Regions from separate parts of the Peribacillus sp. TH14 genome, predicted to be linked through region 2. Evidence: riboswitches for the same ligand, from Rfam matches in the RefSeq annotation. Region 2 holds a riboswitch; the other holds the start of a gene.
The links. A riboswitch is a leader RNA that binds a small molecule or an ion and turns the genes downstream of it on or off. The one in region 2 is predicted to bind ZMP and ZTP.
Positions count from the first base shown of each region.

Region 1: linked by a shared signal. The riboswitch ahead of JFU50_RS06910 (APC family permease) and the one ahead of JFU50_RS15040 (phosphoglycerate dehydrogenase) in region 2 are both predicted to bind ZMP and ZTP.

Region 1 covers NZ_JAEKEK010000001.1:1,396,514-1,403,922, forward strand. The annotation lists gene JFU50_RS06900 (FAD-binding oxidoreductase) at 1-1,016, opposite strand, end outside; gene JFU50_RS30410 (hypothetical protein) at 1,221-1,418, shown strand; gene JFU50_RS06905 (Dph6-related ATP pyrophosphatase) at 1,387-2,070, shown strand; gene JFU50_RS06910 (APC family permease) at 2,425-4,017, opposite strand; ZMP/ZTP riboswitch at 4,072-4,150, opposite strand; gene JFU50_RS06915 (amino acid permease) at 4,844-6,232, opposite strand; gene JFU50_RS06920 (ketopantoate reductase family protein) at 6,670-7,409, opposite strand, start outside.
Region 2 covers NZ_JAEKEK010000001.1:3,091,356-3,098,764, forward strand. The annotation lists gene JFU50_RS15020 (SDR family NAD(P)-dependent oxidoreductase) at 1-555, shown strand, start outside; gene JFU50_RS15025 (fumarylacetoacetate hydrolase family protein) at 571-1,485, shown strand; gene JFU50_RS15030 (RbsD/FucU family protein) at 1,478-1,903, shown strand; gene JFU50_RS15035 (sugar porter family MFS transporter) at 1,931-3,271, shown strand; ZMP/ZTP riboswitch at 3,458-3,536, shown strand; gene JFU50_RS15040 (phosphoglycerate dehydrogenase) at 3,709-4,908, shown strand; gene JFU50_RS15045 (VOC family protein) at 5,215-5,634, opposite strand; gene JFU50_RS15050 (DUF4309 domain-containing protein) at 5,878-6,414, opposite strand; gene JFU50_RS15055 (FixH family protein) at 6,730-7,200, opposite strand; gene JFU50_RS15060 (PepSY-associated TM helix domain-containing protein) at 7,228-7,409, opposite strand, start outside.

The sequences.
Region 1 (7,409 bases), 1.7 Mb from region 2:
CAAATGCCTGAGTTTTCATTTGGTGCTTTTTCTAAAAATTGTTTCATCGTCAATATCGCTTTCTTTGGAAAAGGTTTATTAAGAAAAGATCCTGATCTCTTTCGATGGGCTGATTGGTTTCCACTCGGGTCGTCAAAGAACCGTACAGCTTCAATATATGGAACTTCCTTTATCAATACACTAGTTGGTGAACCGGTTGTCGTTAAAGGCTGAAGAAGTTGCTTTAACCTAGATGACGTACCTACAAATTCACCTTGAGCGATAATTTGATTTACTTCCTTTGACTTAAACTCTATTTCTGATGTTAGTCGGTCATCCGTGTGAGGTGCCCAATTTTGCCATGCATTAAATACTGCTTCGAAATCTTCCCATCCCCATGTAATGGAGAAGACTGAAACCCTAGAAATCGGGTGCACCTTGAATGTAAAGGACGTGACAATGCCAAAGTATCCTCCTCCCCCGCCGCAGCAAGCCCAAAATAAATCACTATTATGATTCTTGTTTGCTTTAATGAGTTCGGCCCCTTTACTCCCACTTGCTCTTACCATTTCTATTTCAATTAGATTGTCACAAGTAAGTCCAAACAACCGCGTTAACATGCCAATTCCCCCGCCGAGCGTAAGGCCTACAAGGCCTACACTGCTTTCGGTACCTGCAGGGATAGTCGTTCCGTATTCCCATAATTTATTATATACCTTCCCTAAATTAGCTCCGGCTTCTATTTTTGCAATCATTTTTTCACGATTGACCTTGATTCTATCCATTTCGCTGACATCAATAATAAGACCGCCATTTACTAATGAAAAGTTCTCATAGCTATGTCGGCCGCTCCTCACCCGAAAAGGTATATGATTCTCCCTCGCCCACTTCAATGCATTTTGTACATCCTTTGTATTCTGACAAAATACAATTATCTTTGGGAATTTTGGGAAGCTTAAATTATTATTTATTCTTGCCTGCTCATACTCAGAATCACCAGGTGTAACGACCCGCCCGGTAAGCTTTGTCTTTTCCAAAATATAGCCCCCTTTCTCAGATGATGTAGAGAGGATGCTATATACTATGAAAATCTTCAGGAGAAGACACATTCTATAGGCAGGAAAGGATTTCATTTAATCTAATTCATACTTTTTACTCAACATCCGTACCTTAAAAAAGTAGGATATATAGTTTTCTATATGATTGAGCACACTTAACTCGTAAATTTTCATGTTTTACTCGTGAATTTTGCAGTTTTACTCGTGAATGCCACCAATTTAATCGTAACAATTTCAATAAACTTAACAAGTGATGACTGTATGCACTCTACTCGCCCCCCTTCTTTGTTGATTCACGCAGCTAAAGTCCGTACGATAGAAATAAACGGAACAAAAGGGAGATGGATTGATGTTGAAAGAAAAGATCATTGCTTGCTTTAGTGGTGGCAAAGATTCCACGTATATGCTTCATAAGCTGTTAAAAGAAAACAAATATGAAGTCGTATCATTGCTTACAACCGTAACAACTGATGATGAAACATCCGGACACATGGTTGATTTTAAATTGATTCAAGCTCAAGGAGAATCCATTGGAATTCCATTATACAAAATTCAATATCCTTTATATGATGGAAAAGGTTTTGAAAAAGGCCTTATTGACGCCATGAATTTTTTTGGCAATCAAGGTATCTCAAAAATTGCATTTGGAGATCTTTTTCTGGAGGATTGTATCGAATACAAAAAGAACTTAGTTGAGTCTAATGGTTATGAACTAATCCTTCCTTTAGCGGGAATCAACACGAAACAGTTAGTCCAGGAGTTTATTGATTTAGGGTATAAAGCGAAAATTGTCAGCATTCGTTTAGATAAGCTCGATCCTTCTTTTTTAGGAAGAGATTTGGACCAAAAATTTATTGAAGATTTACCAGGTGATGTAGATCCATGTGGTGAGTTTGGTGAATATCACTCATTCGTATATAACGGAGACATTTTCTCTAATCCGATACAACTAGACTTGGAAGATGAAATGTTTGTACTTCCTGCTAATCAATTTTTCAGCGAGGTTGGCTATAAACGTGTGGTAAAAGTGTAAATTCTTCATTACTATTGTCAGGTATCTTAAGGGACAAAAACCCAAAAGGATGCCTGACACCTTTTTTTATGATCTCAATTCAGCTTTTACATTAATTGCGGATTTAATCTTATCAAGATACAAACTGAGTAAATCTCCATTTTCCATTATAATTACGATGAAGATTTTGTATAGCTCACTATTAACTGATTATGGATTGATTTTATATCTGGCAAAATACGCTATTTTTTTAACTATAAAATTTCCCATGCCCATTAATGGGAATACCCTTCCAATCGCCAGCACACAAAAAAAACATGGTCATAAAGTAACCATGTTTTCATTCTACTCATATAGCGATGTCTACACTAAAAGTTATTTATTGAAAAATTCTTTGTTAATTTTTTCAGCCTCAGCCATGTATTCTGTTTTAATCCCGCTTTTAACTCCCCAACAATAAAAGCCAAGTGCAAGACATGCGATGACCACCATATCCCAGCCAAATGTAAGAATATTTTTTCCGCCGAACTTCTCACTTCCAATATAAGAAATCAATATCATACAACCTAAGTAAAGAAGCATCCAAACACCTGATAAAAATTGTTTTTTGAATCCATTCCATTTATTTTTCGCTTGATAATAAAAGTAAATAGGAAGTCCAATGGCAATGATGAAAACCACTTCTCCTGTTAATGGCCAACGCGCCCAATATAAAGTAAGCGATGCAAAAACAAATCCACATGGTGCAATAATAGAAGCACCTTTTAAGTAAAATGGACGATTAAAATGAGAAGCTGTACGTCTTAATGTTGCCAATGCAACTGGCCCCATGATATACGAAATAAGTGTAGCAACTGAAATCACTTCAGCAAGTACGCCCCATCCGCGGAATAAAAATAAAAAGATAAAACATACTCCTAAGTTTAATAACATCGCTGGACGAGGAACACCATAAAGTGGATGTAATGTACCAAAGATATTCGGTAAGTACCCATTTTTCTGCATTCCATAAAGCATACGCGAAGTTGTCGCTGTATAAGTAGCACCTGTACCAGACGGTGATACAAATGCATCTACATACAATACAATCGCTAACCAGTTAAGACTAAGAGCAATTGCCAAATCAGCAAAAGGTGAATTGAAATTCAGATGACTCCATCCGTTCACGATCATAGACGGATCAACTGCACCGATAAACACAACTTGTAATATAACGTATATAAAACCTGCAATTAGAATAGACCCAATAACAGCAATAGGTATAGACTTATTCGGAGACTTAGCTTCTCCTGCCATATTAACGGGACTTTGAAATCCATTAAACGCAAACACGATACCAGAAGTAGCTACTGCTGTTAAAACGCTTGCCCAACCATATGGTGCGATCCCTTGAGAACTTGTAAAGTTTTCACCATGAAATCCAGCAAAAAATAACGATCCTGCCATTACACCTGGAACAATTAATTTAAAAATAGTAATAAATGAATTTGCCTTAGCAAAAAGGTTAACTGTCCAATAGTTGACGAAGAAATAGAACAATAGTAGTAAAGAAGCTATGAATAATCCTTTGATCGTTAAGATATTGTTATCAACTAAAGAATGAGTCCATCTGGCCCATTCCCAAGGCCACGTACTCATATATTGTACTGAAGCAATGGCCTCAACGGTAATAGTCGAAGCGATAGATATCCAGTTTGCCCACGCAGCTAAAAATCCAATAAAAGAGCCATGCGAGTATTGAGGATACTTAACCATTCCTCCAGCTTCAGGAAACATTGCCCCAAGCTCTGCGTAAGATAATGCGATAAATAAAATTACAACCATACCGATAATCCAAGAAAAAATAGCTGCTGGTCCTGCAATCTGGGCAGCTTTCCACGCTCCGAACAACCAACCTGAGCCGATAATAGAACCAATACCTGTCATAGTTAAAGCAAAAGTCCCCATCTTTCTATGCATATTACTCATCCCTACCTACACCTCTTCCTAGGAAAATAAAAAACACTTGATCTAAAAAAATCAAGTGTTTGCCCAGGCGCGCGGCTTATACTCTATATGCTCCCCCATGGTACTCCATGTTGCGCCAGTTACATATAGAAAAATAGTTTTTTTTTAGTATATAGGATTATATTAAATTTCACAATACTTGAAAAACATTTATATTTTATAAATAATCCCATTGTTTTTTCGGAATTCACTATTAATATTCTTTTTAATTTGAAAAAATTAGGTGGATTAAGCCCCAAAAAACAAACATTCGATTTCTAGAACTATATGCTTCAACAATATAATCATTTCCCTTTAACATTATACTTAAAAATCTTTAATAGCTTATATGTGCAAAATAAACCGTTCCAAATTAATGGGTTTCCCGATTTTCTTTATTCCTTTTAAGGTTCGGGTTTATTGCAATAATATCAAAGCAACTTTGTTCAAAATAACCGATTTGCTAGAATCAACCATAACGGTGGGGAGGTTCCATGACCACAATGGGATATAAATCCCCCATATTTCTAAAATACCTTATCGGTTTTCAATTTCACTGGATTATTCCCCCTTTACTCCCAGTGTTCTTTTCTTCCGCAAAAAAAGTCATGCACAAGTTGGGGAAAAAGCCTGAGGGATGAAGACCTCTCTTTGCTTTGTCCACAATTTATGCACAACTTTAATTAGTATCTATTATATTTAAACTAACAGTGAAACACACTCAGCATAGCTAGAATGATGAACGTAGATTAATAGTATTTTAATGTTTCCTTGAACAAGATGATGTCCCTAAATCCTTACTTGCTTCTTAGCTGGAAATATCATCATCGGTCTTAGCCTCTAATGGTACTCGCTTCTCCATTTTTAAAATGTAATAACTTGCTACGACTATAGCTAGGAAAACGACCCCAACAATCAGGGAAATACGAGTACTAGGGTTAATCCACATACCAACCAGCACCATCAGTAAAAATGCAATTGTTGCATAGTTGCTGTAAGGGGCAAAAGGCATTTTGAACGGGTGGTTTTCCATTTCCGCAGCTCTTACCTTTCTGAATTTAAGCTCACTAATAAGTAAGACAAACCATGGAATCATTCCAGGTAGAACACTAGCACTGTAAACATAAAGGAATAGTTGTGGCGGTGCAAGGTAGTTCAAGACAACACCAATTGCTAAACCTAAAAGGACAGCAATCGTACAATAAGCTGGCACTCCATTTTTAGATACTTTCGCAAAGATTTTAGGAGCTTGACCGTTCATTGCTAGAGTGTAAAGCATACGACCTGCACTGAAAATCCCACTATTACATCCAGACATCGCCGCTGTGATTACGACAAAGTTAATAATACCTGCTGCTGCAGTAATACCTATTTTAGCAAAGGTTGAAACAAACGGACTACCGATGTCATCTAGTTGGTTCCAAGGAAAGACTGTCACGATGACAAAAATAGCGCCAATATAGAATATTAAAATACGCCAAATGATGCTTTGGATAGCTTTTGTTACAGTCTTCGTTGGATTTTTCGCTTCACCCGCAGTGATACCGATAAGTTCAACGCCCTGATAGGATGCTACAACAAGGGAAAGCGCAAAGAAGAACCCTGTCCAGCCCCCGGTGAAGAAGCCGCCATTTGCCCAAAGATTTGATAATCCAATTGCATCACCGCCATTTCCAAACCCGAAAAAGATAAGACCTAGTCCAGCAATAATCATCAGTACAATCGTTATAATTTTAATAAGCGCAAACCAAAATTCAAATTCCCCGAAAGATTTTACAGAAATGAGGTTTGCAGCCCCTAGGATAACCATGGCAATCACACCTGGTATCCATGCGGGTAAATCTGGGAACCAATACTTCATATACATTCCAACGGCAATTATCTCGGACATTCCGACGATTACCCACTGAAACCAATTACTCCATGCAGTCATATAACCTGCTAAAGGATGAATATAGTTACTCGCAAATGTTGCAAACGAACCCGTAGTAGGCTCTAAATAAAGCATTTCTCCCATAGAACGCATGATGAAAAATATAAAAAGACCAGCGATAGCATAAGCTAGCATTACAGATGGTCCAGTCCATTTAATCGTACTTGCTGATCCCATAAATAACCCAACACCAATGGTACCGCCCAAAGCGATCATCTGAATATGACGTGCCTCTAGCCCTCTCTTTAATTCTTTGTTTGACATGATTAATTCCTCCAGATGTAATATTAGCGACTATACTTCGTACAAGGTTATTAAAGTTTTTTTCTAGCCCCTAATTAACTCTCAATTTAGATCAAAACAACTGTTGATTCATTTTCCATACTTAGATTAGATTTAAAAAGTTCCAATTCTTTTTCATATCGCATAATTTATAATCTTATCTTATAATAATAAATATTCTGTAAAAAAACAAATGTATTTCTAGAGGAAACACTAACCAGTATAAAAAAATTCAATCACTAAAAGTGATATTAGATATATTAGTATTTTAAGAAATCAATAAAATAACATGACCCTAATAAGATAAAGTAGGGAATTTAACACAACCAAAGGAAACCCAGTCTTTAAAGACTGAGCTCAGTTCAAATGGCCTTGTTCTAGAGCAAGGTGAGGGAGTTATCATAGAAAAAAGTCAAACTTTAGTTGAAATTATATTGACTTTCGAGAAATTCAATTCGTTCATATAACTCTTTGTTTACAAGTGTAGGCACTCCGTATTTCTCACCTAATTTTAATACCGTACCTGCAAATAACTCAACCTCACTGTAACGTCGAGCTTCGATATCTTGAGCCATGGATGGCTTTCCTTCTGGGCTTAATGTATCCAATACACTTAACCAATAATCCAGATCTCTTTCCGTTAAATGAATTCCTTCTTTCTCTGACAGAACGATAACCTCTCTCATGGCAGAAATCATCATTTCTCTTGCATGACCCTTTCGTTGAATTTCACCATAATTACTTTTATAGACAGCAACAGTTTGATTAACACCAACATTCAGCATAAATTTCCCCCATTGCCGCTTATACATATCCGTATCTATCTCATATGGGACCTTCATTTTTTCAAAAAAATCTGCCACCTGCTGAACCTTTTCTGAAACCAATCCAGGTTCCCGTTCACCAAGGCAGAGTATGCCCATATGGTCGTATGTCAACTTATTTTCTTCTTTAACAGCATCCATACCTTGCGCAACACAATATAAGACTTTATCCTTTCCATACGCCTCACCAATAATCGCTTCACTTGTGATCCCATTCAAAGCAGAAATAATAATCGTCTGTTTTCCAATTTGATTCTTCACCGCTTCAATAGCATCTTCCAATCCACTAAATTTAACAGTAAAAATCATCAAATCTGCAGGCTCGCATATTTCTT
Region 2 (7,409 bases):
CAACAGATTATTGAGACGTATAAAAAAATAGATATTCTATTCAACAATGCAGGAATCAGCAATGTGGGTAGAGTGGACGAAGTAGAGCCAGATGTCTGGGACCGAATTATGAGTGTAAATGTGAAGGGGGTTTATTTACCCTCTAAATACACGCTTCCTTATATGATGGAACAAAAAAGTGGAGTAGTCATTAATATGTCGTCTTGCGCTGCGGAAATGGGTTTAGTTAAACGTGCCGCATACTCAGCAACGAAAGGCGCTGTACTTGCTCTGACAAAAGCCATGCAAGTGGACTATGCCCCTTATAATATTCGAGTAAATGCTTTATTGCCGGGCACCATCTTAACTCCATTTGTTGAAGATTATTTGAAAAATTCATATGACGATCCTGAAATCGCAATCGGATCGATCAAGAAAAGACAGTTAAGCGGAGAATTAGGAAGGCCTAGTGATGTGGCAAAAGCTGCACTATTTCTAGCTTCAGATGAGTCTACGTTCATGATGGGATCGCCTTTATATATTGATGGCGGAGTTGTTTTTGGGAAAAATGCATAAAAGGAGAATGAAACTATGAAACTAGCTACTTTTATAAAAGGTGAAAAGCAGAAACTGGCTGTTCAGATTGAGAATAACTTAATAGATATCGAAGAAACTGCTAAGAAGAATGAATGGAACAATATAGTAACAGATGTGATGCAAGTAATTGAATTCAATCAATCCGAACTAAAAGATTTTGAAATAAAGGTTAATGAAGCTGTCTCAAATGGAAGTGCAGTAGCTATTGAAGAGGAAGGGCTTATATACGGTCCTAGTGTTACAAAACCTCATAAAATCATTTGCGTCGGATTGAATTACAGAAGACACGCAGATGAAACCAATGCACCGTATCCTGAAGTGCCTATCTTGTTTAACAAATTTGATAATACGTTAACAGGTCATCAAAGTGAAATTGTTATACCAAATGTAACGAATGAACTGGACTATGAGGTTGAACTGGGAATTGTAATTGGCAAAAAGACAAAGAACGTAACACAAGAAGCTGCTCTTTCTCATGTTTTTGGTTATTGTACAGTCAATGATTTGTCTGCAAGAGATCTGCAAATGAGAACACAGCAGTGGCTGCTTGGAAAAACCTGTGATGATTTTAGTCCAGTAGGACCTTTCTTAGTGACAGCGGACGAAGTAGGAGATCCAAACAACCTTAATTTGAAAACGTACGTAAATAATGAAATAAGACAAAACTCTAATACTTCCGATATGATCTTTTCATGCGCAGAAATCGTAAGTTATATTTCCCAGCACATGACGTTAGAGCCGGGAGATCTTATTTTAACAGGTACACCTGAAGGAGTCGTATTAGGCTTACCGGCTGATCAGCGCGTTTATATTCAGCCAGGAGATGTGGTCACTGTTGAAATCGAAAAGCTTGGAACACTAACGAACAAATTTGTTCAAGAAAGTGAAAAGGTTTTGACTAATGCTTAAAGGAATCCCGCCTATTATTTCTCCAGAATTGATGAAAGTTATGATGGAGATGGGGCACGGTGATGAGATTGTACTTGCAGACGGAAACTATCCGGCTGCAAGTCATTCCAACCGGATAATCAATGGTCATGGACATGGCGTTGCTGATTTTTTACGGGCCATATTAGAATTTTTCCCACTAGATACGTATGTTACGTTTCCAGTCATGCTGATGAATCCTGTTCAAGGCGATGAAAAAAACCCTGTAATCTGGCAGACCTATGAAGATATAATAAAAAAAACGAGCGACTTTCCTGTCCAAATAGAAAAAATCGAAAGAACGGATTTTTACGAAAGAAGTAAGGCGGCATATGCCATTATCGCTACAAGTGAACGTGCACAATATGCGAATCTTATATTGAAAAAAGGTGTACTTTAATTAGTGAATCTAAAAGGAGTGAGTTATTTGCAAAAAATTCCGAATATTATGTATATTTATGCGATTTTTGGTGGCTTGGCTGGACTTTTATATGGTTTTGATTCTGGTGCCATTTCTCCAGCGATTCCCTTTATTACCGAGGAATTTGGATTAAGCCCAGCCGGCCAAGGATTGATTGTAAGTTTCCTTCTTTTAGGAGCATTGCCTGCTATTGTTCTTTCAACCTCCTTATCTAAAGTATTAGGAAGGAAATCGCTCTTAATAGGAGCAGGCATCACGTTTATTGTTGGGTCTATTGGTTGTGCCTTCGCTACTAATGTAAGCGTTTTAATAGGATCGCGATTTATCCTTGGAATCGGATGCGGAATAGCCAATATGTGTTCGTTGATATATCTGGTTGAATTAGCTCCACCTAAAATCAGAGGATTAATTGGTGCATTATATCAATTAAGTGTAAATGTCGGAATTTTAAGTGCTTACATTGTAGGAGCTTCCTTTTCTGCTAGTGGTTCTTGGAGAATCATGCTAGGAATAGGTATTATTCCTGCTGCAATCTTTACGATTGGGATGCTAATCTCACCCGAAAGTCCACGTTGGCTAATGACTGCAGGAAAAGAAGAACGTGCAAGAAAAGTATTAATGAAACTAAGAGGATCGAAGAAAGAAGTGGAAGATGAAATAAGCGATATTAATTATTCACTAAAACAGCAAACTGTCGGATTCAAACATTTAGTTGGCCAGTATAAAAAGATTCTAAATATGAACTTCATATTAACGTTTTTTCAGGTCTTCACTGGGATTAATGCAGTAGTATACTTTGCTCCAATCATCTTTGAAGGAGTGGAAATTAACGGGTGGAGCGGATCGAATATAGCCAACTTCGGGATAGGTACTGCCTTAGTTATTTCCACGGCTATATCGCTATTCATTGTTGATAAACTGGGAAGAAAAACATTATTAATCTATAGTATTGGCGGGCAGGTCCTACCATTAATCGGTTTAGCACTATTTTCAGATTTTACGATATTTAGTATGGTTTGTGTGTTCTTATACGTCTTCGCGTTTGGAATCGGTCTAGGTCCTGTATTCTGGCTATTCATACCTGAAGTGTTACCTTTGCAGGCAAGAGCGATCGGAATGGGAGTCATTACATTTTTACAGTACACATTGAATTTTCTTTTTTCGTATACTTTCCCGCCATTGTTAAGTGTCATTGGAAATAATGTCTTCTTAATATACGCGGTATTATCAATAGTTGCTTGCGTATTTATTCACTATAAAACACCAGAAACCAAAGGGAAAACTTTAGAAGAAATTGAAGAGTACTGGCGTCAGCAAGATATGGAAAAAGCTATTAAACCTGCTTAAGGGTTTAACCCTTCCAATACAAGAACTAAAGATAGAACATCTATTGGAAGAATATTCTTCTTGCTAAGGGGACTGAGCAATGGGGAATTCTACTAAATAATTCTGCCAAAGGAACTGAAATAGGATAACCTTTTAAAATTGTAGTTGAAGGTTGATGGAGAATTTGATAAAATATAATTAATTAAAAAGACTATGTGTGACTGGCGAAACGCGGATAACCGTGAGGGAGCATATAGTGTCGTAGCCGTTCGCCTGGGCAGAGGTAAGGGAAATTATCCCTTGCCTCTTTCTGTTTATTAGGAGAGGATAGTGAAGACTTAAATCCATTGTTAGAGAATACACAGATTTTTATGAAATTTGATTAGTAGCTTGCTTAACATCTTGTTAATTAATTTAGGAATTTAAAAACTATCATAAATTAAAAGAGGAGAAATAATATGAGCACATTAATTTTAGAAAAACTGAAAACAATCAAAACCTTAAATAATATTGCTGAAAGCGGGTTAAATGTATTCAATAAGGATAACTTTACTATCGACAATGACAGTGAAAACCCTGATGCTGTTGTTCTTCGTAGCTTTAACATGCATGCATTAGAATTAGGCGATAATTTAAAAGCAATCGCAAGGGCCGGAGCGGGTGTCAATAATATTCCCGTCGACAAATGCACAGAGCAAGGAATTGTTGTTTTTAATACCCCTGGTGCTAACGCTAACGCTGTAAAAGAAATGGTACTAACCTCTTTAATGGCTTCATCTCGTAACCTTTTTGCCGGTGTGGCCTGGACAAAGACGTTAGAAGGTGAAGGAGAACAAGTTCCAAAGCTTGTAGAAGCAGGTAAGAAACAATTTGTTGGAAAAGAAATCAAGGGAAAAACTCTTGGTGTAATCGGTTTAGGAGCGATCGGTGCGCTTGTAGCTAATGATGCACTAGGTTTAGACATGGATGTGATTGGATTTGACCCGTTCATCTCTGTCGATACAGCTTGGAACTTGTCCCGCAATGTACAGCGCGCTATGACGATTGAACAGTTGTTTGCTGAATCTGATTATATTACTGTACACGTGCCATTAACTGATGACACAAGAGGAATGTTTAACCAAGAAACATTTAGCATCATGAAACCGGGCGTACATATTTTGAATTTCTCACGTGGTGAGCTTGTGAATGAAACGGATATGGAAGCTGCACTTGAAAGCGGGAAAGTTGGCAGGTTTATTACAGACTTCCCGAATGAAAATGTATTGAAAATGAAAAATGTAGTTCCAATCCCACATCTTGGTGCCTCTACGCAAGAATCAGAGGAAAACTGTGCTATTATGGCAGCTCGTCAAGTGAAGTTGTTCTTAGAAACAGGGAACATCAAAAACTCAGTGAATTTTCCAAACACTTCCCTTCCTTATACAGGAAAGCGTCGTGTGGCAACTTTCCACGAAAACGTTCCAAACATGGTTGGGCAGATCACACTGGCTATATCAGACTATAATTTGAACATCGCTGACATGGTTAACAGAAGCCGTGGTGGATACGCGTATACGATGATTGACATTGACGGTGAAGTAAACGGCGATATCATTCCTGGTTTAGAGGAAAAAATCAAACAAATCACAGGCATCGTTACAACTCGTATTATTTAACATACTTTAATTGAACAGGAAGAAAGCGTACTTTCCTGCTCAAATGATAAATATTAGTACAAGCCTCAATTCCTTTAAGGAGTTGAGGCTATTTTTATTTTAGGCTTTGTTAGACAGTAAGGCTGTTGATTTTTGAACAAATATAAGAGACTACTTATTGTGGTCTTCTAGAGAACTAGCACCTGTTAGTTCTATAAGAAAAGCGATTCCTATTAAAGAATCGCGCCCGTTGGTTGAATGAGGAAAAGATGTAATCCTTTTAATGGCATGCTCAGATAACTTTTCTTTTTATTTGCAGTTATTATTTTAATTTCCTATGCCGGGCGAATTCATTAATACAATTCTCCAACCATCTGGATCTTCAATTGTAACACCTGACTTTTCCCAATATGGATTTTCTGGAGATACTGAATCATAACCCATACCTTTCAATCTATTTGTGATTTCTTCAATGGTTTTACTTTCAGGAATATAGAAGACAAGCAGATTATCATTTGTTGGAGCAGGACAAGGACTTCCATCTTTATGTTGAGTAAACTCTAAATGATAGTTTGAATTGGGAAGCCCAATCATTATACCGTCATATCCCTCGTGTCCTTCAAAAGAACCGATTTTTTTCAAGCCTAATCCCTCACAATAGAAGTTTACAACCTTTTTTAGTTGATCAGTAGGACGTGCAACTCGGATTTGCGCTACTTTCATTTCTTTTGGCCATTTATTTTCCATTGTCCCATTCCTCCCTGTAGATCGTTCCATAATTAAATCTATGTCCTAGCACATTGCAACTTTAACATAAAAAGACTATTAATTGGAGTTACCTTCCACTTTTCTTGTTGAGTTTAACCTGCCCAGCTTGATGCGTAAGAATAAGTGCCGATCTTGTCTTAAACAACATGATTTTTTTGCTCTAAGTAAAAGAATCGTCCCCTATGAATTACAGAGACGATTCCTTATGTGGCTTGTTACTTATTATTTACATGATTTTTCTGCCAATTCAAGCGTATACATATACAATTTTGGATCGGGGTTAATCCAGGCGCTTTCAAACACGAAAACAACTTTATAATTTTTTTTATCAGTATAGGTGACATAGTACATTCCCTCTTGCTCCTCTTCACTTACAGGTTTACCAATCAATCCCTTCAACTCAGATAAATGAATGGTTTGCAGCTGAGGATCAAAATCATCAATGCCGGTAATCGTTTTTCTACCTGTTGAATCGTCATAGAGGAATCGAACATTACGGCTCCAATAATTGGCTGCAACGGTACTTAGATCTTCTGGTGGACCCCAGGCTTTTTCTGCTTTTTTCAACGAATCACCAACAGAAAAAGGTTTACTGTTAATCGATTGTTGGGATTCATAAGCTAAACCCATGATTTCTCGAATCAAGAGATCTGGCGTAGACTTCGATGATTCTGAAGCAGCAGAAGCAAAAACTGCCCCTCCGCTAAACATGAGAAAAGCAAGCGTTAAAATTGTGAAGCTTCGGATAAAACCTTTCACTTGTTTCAAAATTAAACACCCTTTCTACACAGGAATTGACGAATCACCCTAAATATAATACGTATTTTACAAAAAAAAAGAACACTGAAAATTCTTGTTAACCCAACAGTACTCTACAGGAGGGAACATACTGCTTCAACCGATATCCCCGGGAAATTCTGATGTCGCAGTTAATCACTTATTAAAGTAAAGAAAAATAATAGCCAAAATTATTACCCCTTTTATTAGTAGTAACAACAACAAACGGATTTAAAACGGTAAGCAAATATCCATAAAAAATCCGGTTTTCAAAGAAAACCGGATTTTTAAATAAATTTAATGATGATGTTCATGACTTTCTTCTTGTTTATGCATACCTTTTTGCAAGATTTTTAAATCACTTTCAGAAAGTTTTCCTACGATAAACTGTTTTTGAGGCATAATTATTGAACCATCGTTACTAGCATGTACTTTTATATAGTATAGACCATCACTATCAAAGTTTTTCCTTAAACTATATGTGCCGTCTCCCTCTTCCTCAGCTTGTTCCATACTATATTTGAGAGAGCCATCTTGTTTCCATATCTCAAAATGAACAAAATCTGCGCCTACAACCCTTTTACCACCTTGAGTAAGAACAGCCTTTATAGTCTCCTGTGTATTAGCTGAAAAGGATTCTGGTATGATTATTTCCGATTCAAGAGGTGTTTCTTCTTTGTATAGAGTAGTGACATCCTTTTCAAGTGAACACGCACTTAGCAATATGATGAAAATAAAGATTAAAAAAATACATATATTTTTTTTCACGGCAAAAGCCACCCTTTACATTTCGAATTATGCATTCATAAACTTCTTAACTACAGTTATTCTTTTAATAATTAACCAGTCAATTAGCCACACAACAATAAGCGACAAACCAACCAAAGGAAACATAATTCCTAGACCTATTAACAGAATTAGAAAGGATTTCATGTTCTTTATATGAGGAGCTTTAGGTGCACCTAATCCTTTTTTCG